One region of the Halomonas profundus genome, then DNA from elsewhere that is predicted to be linked to it. Evidence: predicted binding sites of a transcription regulator. Region 1 holds the regulator's gene; the other holds the start of a gene.

Evidence for each region. The regulator FliA, encoded in region 1, starts transcription of late flagellar genes. The targets are predictions, from matches to a motif close to CTAAAGTTNNNNNNNNNNCNGCCGATA.
Region 2: a site for FliA is predicted at 2,399-2,425, ahead of fliD (flagellar filament capping protein FliD). Genes of this name have one in related genera too.

Annotation. Positions count from the first base shown of each region.
Region 1 is NZ_CP086344.1:138,062-144,309, forward strand. Features, by position in the region: gene flhF (flagellar biosynthesis GTPase FlhF) at 1-1,812, shown strand, start outside; gene LMS44_RS00650 (C15 family peptidase) at 1,809-2,381, shown strand; gene LMS44_RS00655 (flagellar protein FlhE) at 2,407-2,838, shown strand; gene LMS44_RS00660 (RNA polymerase sigma factor FliA) at 2,865-3,566, shown strand; gene LMS44_RS00665 (motility protein A) at 3,607-4,428, shown strand; gene LMS44_RS00670 (OmpA/MotB family protein) at 4,434-5,108, shown strand; gene LMS44_RS00675 (sensor domain-containing diguanylate cyclase) at 5,132-6,248, shown strand, end outside.
Region 2 is NZ_CP086344.1:4,144,175-4,150,422, forward strand. Features, by position in the region: gene LMS44_RS18940 (flagellin family protein) at 1-852, opposite strand, end outside; gene fliD (flagellar filament capping protein FliD) at 1,001-2,353, opposite strand; gene fliD (flagellar filament capping protein FliD) at 2,529-3,884, opposite strand; gene LMS44_RS18955 (UDP-glucose dehydrogenase family protein) at 4,103-5,428, opposite strand; gene LMS44_RS18960 (hypothetical protein) at 5,601-5,972, shown strand.

The DNA of each region.
Region 1 (6,248 bases):
GAAATTGCCGATGAACTGCTGGCTGGGTTGCCTGCATCGCTAACCAGGTTAGACGGCGATAGCGAAGCCCCACTGCAGTGGCTGCGACAGCAGTTAATGGATCGCCTTTACGTACTCAACGATGAAGCAAGCTTTTTCGACCAAACCGGCATTGTTGCCCTGGTGGGGCCAACGGGGGTAGGTAAAACCACCACCACCGCCAAGCTGGCCGCTCGTTTTGTGATGCGCCACGGCACGCGCCCGGTAGCGCTGGTTACCACCGACAGCTTCCGGATCGGTGCCCATGAGCAGTTGCGCATTTATGCGCGCCTGCTGGATACCCCGATGTACGCCTTGGATGCCGAACAGCCCATCGACGATTTGCTGGGCCGCCTGCAGGGCAAGCAGTGGGTAATTATCGACACCGTAGGCATGAGTCAGCGTGACCAGCGGGTGATAGAGCAGATTGCCCACCTGCAAGGCGGACGCTCGCGGGTACGTTTGGTGCTGCTACTCAATGCTGCCAGCCAACCGGAAACCCTCGAAGAAGTGGTGCTGCGCTACCGTCAGGCCGCGCGGGCGGCGGGCGCAGAGTTAGATGACTGTATTATCACCAAACAGGATGAGGCGGGACGTCTGGCTCCAGTGTTAGATATTATTATGCGTCACGGGATGCGCGTACTGTTTGGCTCTAATGGCCAGCAGGTGCCCGAAGATATGGCCCTTGCCGCCCCCGATGCGCTAGTGGATCAAGCGCTGAGTACCGCGACACCTCAGCGTGAACGGGTGCAAAGTGCCGATGCGCCGATGGGAATGCCGCGCTGGTCGCGGGATGTCCTGGGCCAAGGGCGTCGTTTGTCGTCGCTACTGGCGAGGTTGCGCCAACGCGTCACGGGGTTTGCGGAATTAGAAGAGATCTGGAACCTAGCTTCGCTGCCTAGTCGTTTGCAGGAAACACATTTGGATGCATTACTTGCCGGTTATCCAGCGGCAAAGACCACCTTAGGGATGGCGTGGTTTCCGCGGCGCAATGAGCGCGGCTGCGACTGGGCAATGCCGGACATTGGCCTGGACACGGATGGTGCCTGGCTGGCGCTACCCTGGCTGCAGCATCGCCACGCCGCAGGGTGGCAGCCACGCTTAGCCGCTCTGTCGGCATCGAGCGGCGTTGCGGTGCACTTACTACCGCGCTTCCCTGAACCGGATGCACTAGCGTGGCTGGAAGCCGAGCACTTGACCTGGGTCAGCCAAGTGGCCCCCAGTCATCGGTTACGCTTTCACCACGAACGTCAATCTATCCGCCAGCTATTTAGTGACAGTGTGCTAACGCACCATGTGGGCGTGCGTTTTCGTGGCCAATCGGTGCAACTGTGGACTGCCTACGCCGAAGTCGAGGACGCCAGCGGCACGGCGCTACTCGCCTGGTTCGGTGAAGTTCGCGATCCGGAAAGCGCCAAAGTAGTGGCGCGCCGCTACTGGCTTACCCCCGCTCGGCTAGGAGCAGAGGTGCTCTCACTGCTGTTAACCCAGCTGCAAAGCGAAGGCTTGGCCGCCTTGACGCGTCGCGCGTGGCAGCAGTTAAAAGAGGCCGATAGCGGGGATCTAAATGCTGAAGTTCGCCTATTGATGGCCAGCGGTGTGGCATCGGTCGCCGGGCATCTCGATGTTGCTGATGATGAGGAGGCGCAGACGCTGCGTGGCGATCTGCTCAACCTATTAGGCAACAGCCGTCGCCGCCGCGATACCGGCATGCTTGATGCACTGGTCTACGCCTTTATGGCACGAGATGCGATTCGTCAAATGGGCAGTGTTAGTCGAGAGGGCGTGGCGTGAGCGAACAGGATCAAGCATCGGGTCTACGCAAGTGGGCAAACCTGCAGCGCCAACAGCAGCAAGCTGAGGGTACAGTTGATGTTGCGGCGGCAGAACACGTGCCGGAATCTGAACAGCCTAGCTCTCTGTTAAAGCCGACAACTGCAGCGGTGGAAGAGCCAGCAACGGTGGTAGCGCACCGGCCCAAAATTCCGCTTATTGTGGTCGGACTACCGGGTAGTGGTGCAGCCCAGGTGAACAAGGTTAAAGCACGATTAGGGCAGTGGTCGACGTTAGGTCGAAGCTGGGCCGGTGATCCTGAGGATTGGGATATTCATATCGTCATGGCCGAAACGGCCGACCTAGCCCAACTTTGCGATCAATACAGCCGTTGGGCACTGTGGATCAGTAGCGATGCCGATACCTTTGCTTCCATGTTCCGTACCTTGCGTCAACTACATGAGCGTGGCGGGCCGCGCCGTTTGCTGGCGCTCCACGAGCCGCACTTGCCGCGTCAAGGGTTGCTCAATAACTTGCGTGAGGCAGCTGATTACTACTTAAATATGGAGCTGTTGGTACTTGCACGATGAGCGCACTCTGCCGAGGAGACCAAGCATGCTAAGCTGGCTATTAAGAGGGAGACTGCTACTGAGCCCAGTACTGCTGACAGGGTGTCTACTAGCAGGGGTAACGGGAAACGCCCAGGCGACACCCGGTAGCTGGAGCAGCCAGATACCAGGTCTGATGGTAGCGATGAGTGATCGGTCAAGCGCTAGCCAAAACGCTACCCCACCTGCTGCTGCTAACAATGTGGAGTCAGCACAGCTCGGGCGTATTCATTGGCAGTTTCAATATCCCCCTGGTGCGTCATTAAACGCTTGGCTGTGCCATCCTGAGCAGTGCGTTGCGTTAGCTGGCATGCGGGGGACTACCACTGCCCTGGCGGGGTTTGCCGCGGATGCGCCGTTGCATTTTCGCTTCGCTTTACGTCCGGGGCAGCGGCCTGTTCGTGTCCAGGGGCTGCAAATGATTGTGAACTATCAGTGAAGGCTGGATAGACGCGAGGCGAGAGGATGTACACAGCACAAGGCAGGATCAAACAGAGTGAGCTGTTGACGCAATACATGCCACTGGTACGACGTCAGGCCTTGACGCTTCAGGTCCGTTTGCCAGCCAGTATTGAGCTCGACGACCTTATTCAAGCCGGGATGGTAGGGCTGCTGGAAGCGCTGGGGCGCTTCGATGCCACCCAGGGGGCAACGTTCGCGACGTTTGCCAGTCAGCGTATTCGCGGTGCAATGATGGATGAATTACGTACCCGCGACTGGTTGCCCCGCAGCGTGCGCCGCTCAGCGCGAGCGGTTGACAGTGCCGTTCGTCAATTAGAGCAACAGCTCGGACGGGCACCAGAAGAGAACGAAATCGCCCAACACCTTGAAATGCCGTTGAGTGAGTATCAGCAGCTCCTCAACGACACCAACAGTGGTCAACTGTTGCCGTTTGAAGAGCTGGTGGCCGACGGTGGCGAGCCTAGCAATAATGAATTGGCTAATTCACCGTTCGAGCAGTTGCTAGACGGCCAGCAACGACAAACGTTGATTGAGGCAATTGAAGCGCTGCCAGAGCGTGAAAAGCTGCTAATGGCGCTGTACTACCAAGAAGAACTCAACCTTAAGGAAGTAGGGGCTGTGTTGGGCGTCACGGAGTCACGCGTTTCACAACTGCACAGCCAAGCCGTCAGCCGCTTACGCGCGCGTTTACACGACTCGGCATAACACCTCTTTTTACTCACTTGTGACCGGCAAGGAGCCGTGGATGAACCCTTCGACGCTGATAGGCATATTTGCCAGCATACTACTGTTGGTGAGCGTGCTGTTTTTCACCGCAGAGTCCCCTGAAAGTTTTATCAATTTGCCGGGTTTGGCCATTGTGGTGACCGGTACCCTAGCGGCAACCTTTATCAGCTATCCGCTGAAAGAGGTGCTCCGCGTCGTACGGTTGGTGGGCTTGGTATTCCGGCGCGAAAATACCTATATGCGTGACGATATCCGCGAATTGGTGGATATGTCGCGACTCTGGTTTAAGGGCGATGTACGTGCGGTCGAGCGCGAGTTGGAGCATACCCGAAACCCGTTTTTGCGTACCGGGATCCAACTGGTCATTGCCAACACCAAAGAGGATGAAATTTTTGACATGCTGCGTTGGCGCATTGCCCGTCTTAAAGCGCGTGAGCATGCCGAGGCACAAATATTCCGTACCATGGCCACCTACGCACCCGCATTTGGCATGATCGGCACCCTGGTGGGGCTGGTCAATATGCTGGAAGTCATGGACGCAGGCGACCTGCAGGTGATCGGCCCGCGCATGGCGGTGGCCCTGCTCACCACCTTCTACGGCATTTTACTCGCCAACTTGGTGTTTAAGCCGATTGCGGTGAAACTCGAGCGCCGCACCGAAGAGCGGCTGATTACCATGAACATGGTGCTGGAAGGTATTTCGCTGATTACCAAGCGCCGCCTGCCGTCGTTTATTGAAGAGACCCTCAACTCGTTTGTAGCTAACTATCACGATGAGATCCGTGATAACAGCGTCAAACCAAGGCCTGATTCGTCGGTTAGTGCGGCGGCGAAGGGGTAGGCCAGATGCTTGACCGTGATACGCGCCACGCACTGGAAATGACGCCGTCGCCAGGCGATGGTGACGAGGGTTGGCTAACCAGCTATTTGGATGTGCTGACGCTGCTAATCACGCTCTTTGTGCTGCTGCTTTCACTGACACCGCCGGGAGGCGGTGAGGCGGCTGATACTGCTTTCATGCGCTCGGCTAGCGCTGTATCATCATTGCCGCTGGCGTCTCTAGCCACTGGTATTCAGCCCCGCCATTCAGGGGTTCAGCCGCAGTTTGATGGGCTCGACATCCCCGGTGTCAGTGTTTCGCAAGGGAGTGAAGGGGTCACGTTACGTATTGATACCAGCCTTTTATTTCCCAGCGGTCAAGCTGTACTGACTTCCCGTGGGCAAGAGGTGGTAGAAAGCCTTATCGATGTGCTGACCCGTTTTGACGGTCAGATTTCGGTAGAAGGCCACACCGACAGCGTGCCTATTTCAACGGCCCGCTTCCCCTCTAATTGGGAGCTTTCATCAGCGCGGGCTATCGCTGTGGTGAGGCATTTAGAGCGCCAAGGATTCAATATCTCTCGTATGCGGGCCGTCGGTTATGCCGACACCCAACCCATGGAACCGAACGCAACGGCGGAGGGCCGAGCTGCCAACCGTCGCGTAGAGTTGTTGCTAAGGCAGCAGGTCGAGGGTGAATAGATTGCGAGGCCACGTTTGTGTCCATGTACCACCCGCGGTTGCAGTCGTTTGGAGCTCTGCTGGTTTTAGATGCCGATTGTCGCCGCATTCAAGCCAGTAGCACCAACTTAACCCGCTTGACCGGTATTGAGCGCCCTGAAAATGGGCCGCACACTCTTGCCTATGTGTTAGGAAAACGGCTAAGCCAGCGGGTGCGCCGCGAGTTGCAGGGGCAGCAGAAACTCTCCGGCCCGCTGGTGTTTATTCGTTCCAAGCATAGCAACATGCGTTTTCAGCTCTATGCTTACCGAGCAGGTGGGAAGGTCATCGTCGAGATTGAGCCACTCAACCCCCAAGGTAAGCGCCGCCTGCTTGGCACAGTCAATGAGCGGCTGATGCATTTAGCCGACGCAACCCACCAGGAAGAGCTGCTCGACTGCTTGGTTAACGCTATTCAACAGCTCACCGGCCATGATCGCGTCACCGTGTGCCATTTCGACAGTGATTGGCATGGTTTAATGGTTGCCGAAGCGCTGGGCAACCAGCTGCCCTCGCTGTTGGGTCAGCGCTTCCCCTCAAGCGACTTCCCTGTCGCCTTACGCAAAAGTTACCAACATTACCCCGTTCGGTTAATTGAAGACGTCGATGCGCCGCCTGAAACGCTGACTCCCGCCTACTCGGGAGTGAGCCTTAGCGGCAGCTTTTTACGCGCCCCTGCCCCTGAGCGGCAGCGATATTTAAATCGCCTGGGGGTGCGTGGGTCATTCAGTTTGGCCATGCAGGGGGATACTGGCTTATGGGGTCTAGTGTTTTGCCATTCGCCAGCACCGCACTCGGTTGAACCCCCCGTGCGTGATGCCGTTCGCACCCTCGTGCAAATGGCCACCCAGCGCATGCTGTTGCTACGGGCGCGTCAAGAAGCCCGCTACCTACAACGGGTTCAGGATAGCCTCGTGCTCAGTGCGCGAGCGCGCAGCGAGCCGCAAAGTCCCCAACAGTTACTTCATGAGCAGGCGGCTATCTGGATGAAGCTGTTTCGCGCCCATGGCGTGGTGCTGTGGGTGAATGGTGGCGCTTATCAAGCGGGTGTGACGCCGACTCCAGAAGCGATAAGCCAGTTTGTGCTGCGCCTGGAAAGAACTCATGTACATAGCGGCCCTT
Region 2 (6,248 bases), 1.2 Mb from region 1:
TACAGACTGCGGCGTCTGGTTAGCCTGTGCCAGCATGGAAGTACCGGCCTGCTGGAGAATATTAGCGCGCGTCATGTTAGACACTTCTACGGCGTAGTCAGCATCTTCAATACGCGAACGAGCTTCAGAAAGGTTGGTAGACGTCGTCGCCAGGTTATCGATCACCGAGTCAAAACGGTTCAGCGTAGCACCCAAGGTCGCACGGTTGGTATCCAGTGACTCAGTTGCAGTATCAACAGAATCAACCAGGCTTTGGAACTCATCGTGTACAACACCTGCGGCACCACCTGAAGTAATTTCAAATTCAGAGGCAGTGACCGCAGCATTTGTATTTAAGCCCAGGCCTTCAACGGTAGCGTCAAGTGTAGTAACAGTAATAACGTCTTCATCTTCAGTATTGGAGCCAACCTGAATATTTAGAGTACCGCCACCGCTAACGTTCAGCAGGTTAGTGCCGTTAAAGTTGTTGCTGCCAGCTACACGATCAATCTCAGCCAGACGCTCGTTGATCTCAGTAACGATGGCATCACGGTCTTCTGTGGCATTGGTATCGTTGGCACCCTGTACCGCTAGCTCACGAATACGTTGCAGGTTGTCGTTGATTTGATCAAGACCGCCTTCCATGGTCTGTACTAGAGAGATACCGTCGCTAGCGTTACGGCTAGCTTGATCCATGCCTTTGATCTGAGCAGTCATTTTGTTGGCGATGGCTTGACCAGCAGCGTCATCAGAGGCGCTGTTAATGCGCAGACCAGAGGACAAACGCTCTTGCGCTTTAGCCAGCATAGACTGGGAGTTGGACAGGTTGTTCTGGCCAATCAGGGCCGTAATGTTAGTGTTGATTACAGACATGTGAGTGCTCCTTGGATATTAACTGGCCTAGAGGCCTGCTTTGCGGCACTTGCGTTGCCGTTATTATAATTAACGGCAGCACCACCCAACTCTTTAGAAAAAATCACTCTTTTTTATGTAACGCACTGTAACTATCCCGACTGCTTTCTTAATTACTTTTCTGCATATTACCCAACATGCTGAACTGCTGGGAGAGATAGCTGCTCATGGAGTTCATTTGGGCGATCAAGCCATCCAATTGCCCAAACTGCTTACGATAACGCTCTGTGCTGCGCTCGATACTAGCCTCCATACGAAGCTTACGCTCGTCCAGGCTGTCAACCCGCTGCTCAGCACTAGTCACTGAGCTTTGAATGATGCCGTTTTCTGCCGTAATACCTTCAAGCGTGGCGTTTAAGCGCCCAGCAAAGCCGCCTTCTTCGGTTTCGCCCGCAAAGAAGGCAGATAGCCCCTCTGGGTTGTTGGCTACTGCATCGTCCAACTTATCCTCATCGACCTTTAATCGCCCCTTCTCATCAATGGCGATGCCCAGTTGTGAAAGGCGTGAAATATCGCCGGTGCCGAGGTTGTCAGTAATATCCCGGCGTAGGCGGTCTTCAATGGTACGCACGGTGCGGTCGCCCACTAGCTCGCCAGACGTTTCGCCTTCGCCGTTGTATGCGGTCATTCGACCAACGGTGGATTTCATTTCGTTATAGTTTTTAACGAACTCGTCAATGGCCCCTCTCAGCGACGCGTCATCACGCTCGATTACCAGCGTAACGGGGTCACCAGAAGCCGCCGTGAGATCCAGCGTTACGCCTTGAATTGCCTCTTCAACGCGATTGGTTTTGCTGGTGATAGCAATGCCATTAACGTTCAGCTCAGCGTCCTGACCTGAACGCTGGGTGGCTGCATCCATGGTCAGCGATGCCAAACCTGAGAAGCCCTCCAGTGAAGCTTCTTGGCCTGTCTCCTTTGAGCTCAGCGCTAAGCGGTATCCAGTGCCATCATTAACGATAGAAGCAGTGACACCAGACTCTTTATCCGCATTGATCTGGTCACGGACATCCGCCAGCGTACTGCCTGCTGAAATAGTCACGTCGTAGCTTGTTTGGGTACCGCCAGCACCAAAGTTAAGCGTTAGCGTCGCATCGGCTGCTGTTAGCTCTTGGTCTAGCGCTACGCTGTTGGAAGCAGCGCTGCCTGCGCGAGCCAATTGGGTAACGGTTACTTCATAGCGCCCGGCATTAGCGGTTTCGCCTGCGGTCGCCAATACGCCATCGCCCGTCACGGTGCTTTTTTGCTGCTTAAACGTAGAGGCCTCATTCAGCGCAGCAATAGAGGTTTGCACCCTATCCATTGCTGACTCAAGGCGCCCATAGGCAGAAATCTTGGTTTGCTGAGCACTTTTCTGCTCTAGAATAGGCACAAGCTTTTGCTGTTCGGCAACTTTAAGCTGTTCTACCAAACCTGAGAGATCCAATCCAGAACCTACACCGAGTGCTGTGATCGATGCCATGGGGCTCATTCCTTATAAGAAGTAGAGAAAGGTGTCTAGGTAATCTATCGGCTGCGGAGGAACAAACTTTAGAGGTAATGCCTTTTTTAAGCTGTTTTTAAAGCATTGCAAAGAAAAATGCCCAGCACATAGTGCAGGGCATCTTGTAAGCTATTAATTTAGCTAGTTTATCTGCTTAACCTTGGTTTTGCTGTCCCAACACGGCAAACTGCTGGGTCAAATAGGCACTGGTCTGATTCATTTGCGCCACCATACCGTCCATTGCTTGGAACTGCGTTCTATAACGGTCTACAGTTTGTTCGATACGGCTTTCAGTGGTCGTAAAACGTTCTTCTAACGAAGCATAGCGACGTTCAGATGAATCAACAGCATTTTCAAGACGCCCACCTGTTCCAACCAAGCTTTCAAGCGATGAGGCTATTTGCCCTGCCATGCCACCCTCTTCGCTATCGCCTGCAAAAAAATTGGCTAGCTGATCTGGCTGATTAGCAACAATGCTATCTAATTTATCTTCGTCAATCTCCAGCTTGCCGTCTACTTGAAGCGAAATTCCTACATCCGACAACACGCTAAAGCCATCACCGCCGACAACACTGCTAATTGTTTGACGAAGCTCTCGTTCAACCGCACGAGTCGTGGCATCGGCGTTCAACCCCGCCGCCTGCCCAGTCTCTTCGTCAAACGCCGTCAAGCTGGTAATGGTGTCCTTGAGCGTGTTGAAGTCATCAACAAAGGCCGTGACCTGCTCGCGGATAGCTTCACTATCTTGCTCAACGCTGACTGTGCTTGTTGCACCCGCCTCAGATAAGTTCAGGGTAATGCCTTGAATAGCGCCTTCCACTTGATTGGTAGGGCTGACAATGTCAATTCCATTGACGTTAAACTCTGCATCCTGACCCGCTTGAACTACCTGGGCATCAGTCGTTTGTACATCGCCAGCAAGAATGTCTGAAAAGTTTGTGCTTTCAATACTCGCGTCCGCACCCGTTTCCGTCGAATTTACTGCAAGACGATACCCTTCACCGTCGTTGATAATAGAGGCGCTTAAGCGGCCATCACTCTGTTGATTGATAGCATCACGCATATCTTCAAGGGAACTGCCATCGGCAATGGTAATGGGATCCATAGCTCCGTCAGCAAGAGTAAAGGTTAATGACTGCTCCCCAGTCACTATGCTTTCGTCTGCTGTTTCCAAACGCTCTGTTACTAGGCTACTGGCTGTAGCTAACTGGCCGACCTGTACTTCGTACTGACCTGGCTGGGCCTCATTGCTGCTAACAGCGCCAACAGCACTGCCTTCTACATTGGTTGTTAGGCTCTCGAATGACGCCCCATCATTGAGTGCTTCGGCTGAGCTTTGAAACTGCTCAAGCGCGCTTTGCAACTTACCATAGGCAGATATTTTCGTATCTTCAGACTGGAGCTGTTCCGCAATAGGCTCAAGCTTTGCTTGTTCTGCCGTTTTTAATTGCTCCAGCAAGCCATTCAGATCCAAACCAGAACCGATGCCTAGTGATGTAATAGCAGCCATAAACCAATGCCTTTTTTGAATACATGTAGCTACGATTCGCGTTCCTTCATTAAGCAATACGTAGCACTGTTTTTAATACGATTACCTTAAAACCTCGGCTAGGTGAAGAATAACTTAAATATTCTTCTTCTTTTTTCGTGTCAAGACGTTATTCAAAGTAATGAAACGTAACAGCCATCGCCAATTAATAAGAAAAATCAAAATAATAGATTCCCCTTTTAGCTGTTCTTCCGCCCAACCCCAATGTAACGCAACCCTGCCTCTTCAGCAGCACTTGGCGTATACAAATTACGCCCATCAATGACGACTTTTCCAGCCAACTGGTCGGCTAGCCAATCAAAATCGACACTGCGAAACTCTTTCCACTCGGTGCAGATAACCAAAGCATCGGCACCTTTCACTGCCTGAATTCGGTCGCCTGCTAGCATCAGGTCATCCCGATCCCCGTAAATGCGGCGGCATTCCGCAATGGCTTCGGGATCAAACGCCTGCACCTTAGCGCCCGCTTGCCAGAGTGCTTCCATTAACGTGCGGCTTGGGGCTTCACGCATATCATCCGTGTTGGGTTTAAAGGCCAAGCCCCATACTGCAATGGTCTTACCGCTTAGATTGCCTAAACTATCTTGCAGTTTTGTGAACAGGGTTTGCTTTTGGCGTAAATTCACTGACTCGACGGCGCTGAGCAGTTCCGGTGTATAGCCTAATTGACGCGCGGTGCGCTCTAACGCCTGGACATCTTTGGGGAAGCAGGAGCCGCCGTAGCCGCAGCCAGGGTATATAAAGTGGTAGCCAATGCGTGGGTCGCTGCCAATCCCTCGGCGCACGTCTTCAACGTCCACTTCGAGTCGTTCGGCAAGATTGGCGATCTCGTTCATAAAGCTGATTTTGGTGGCGAGCATGGCATTGGCGGCGTATTTGGTCAGCTCTGCGGCCCGCACGCTCATAAACATCAGCTTTTCGTGGTTGCGGTTATAGGGGGCATAGCACTCTTGCATATGCGCTTTTACTCGCTCGCTTTCCGTGCCAACGATAATCCGCGCGCCACGGGTAAAGTCTTCAATCGCCGCCCCCTCCTTCATAAACTCAGGGTTCGAACACACATCGAATTCGAGTGATGCACCGCGCTGTTCGAGCACATCGCTGATAACGGCGTGGACTTTTTCCGCGGTGCCCACCGGCACGGTAGATTTATCAATCACCAGCTTATAGCTATCCATATGCTGGCCGATCGTGCGCGCCACCTCTAGCACATAGCGCAAGTCGGCACTGCCATCTTCATCGGGCGGCGTTCCCACAGCGATAAACAGCAGTTCGCCATCGGCTACCGCCTGGGCAGCGTCGGTAGTAAAGCGTAAACGGCCAGCCGCCACGTTATGGGCAACGATAGTGCTTAGCCCTGGCTCGAAGATCGGCACCTCTCCGCCATTAAGCTGATCAATCCGATCAGCGTTAACATCCATACAGGTGACTTGATGACCAACATCGGCTAAACAAGCACCTGCAACAAGGCCGACATAACCGGTTCCGAATACACTGATATGCATGACTTATTAACTCGCTAAAGTACGTGGTAGCGAGCGTAGCACATTGACCTACCATTGATGAGTTCAATAGTGGGAGATCCTCTCTAAATTATAGACCTTGGTCTAACATCGACTTTGATTTATAATGCGCTGCAACAAGCCCGACTTGGTGCTGACCGCAGGAGAACATGCTATGACTCCGAGACTTATGACTTCAGAACCTACGCCTCCAGAACTGACGAAAGAACGCTCTACTCCATCGTCTTATGGGACATCGACCACCGCAAACGTTCAACGTAGCCTTCGCCAGTGCTTATCGATTGCCGCTGAGCTGCTCTACGATCATGGTCATGTGCTCGAAACCATTACCCTTCCCCAGCGCGGCTTAGCCCGCCGCGAGTTGTCGGCACTTAGTTCTGCCGCGCCCACCTGGGCAACCTGCCAACAGGTGATGGAAGACAGTGAGGCAGCAACCTTTAATGAGTATGGCCGTTTTGTATTAACCTGCCTTGGCCGCGAATTGATGTTTGATATGTTTGGCCAAGGGGCCGCTGACTGCGCCTAATCCCTCTGCCACCAAGCATTGCTGCCCTAAACAGCTGATCAAAAAAAACGCCCATAAGCGAAAGCTTTGGGCGTTTTTTGCTTGGTCTTATGTTCTTCAGGCTCGTTTTTAAAGCCTGACCCTATAAGACCTAGTTCTATGTAGCTTAGCGCAGGCCGAGCATTGACAGAATGAACAGCACAACCACGATAAGGCCAATAATGTAGATAATATTACGCATAGGGCACTCCTTGCTTATTGCGTTTTAGGGAAATCAAAGGCTTGCTTACCCATTAG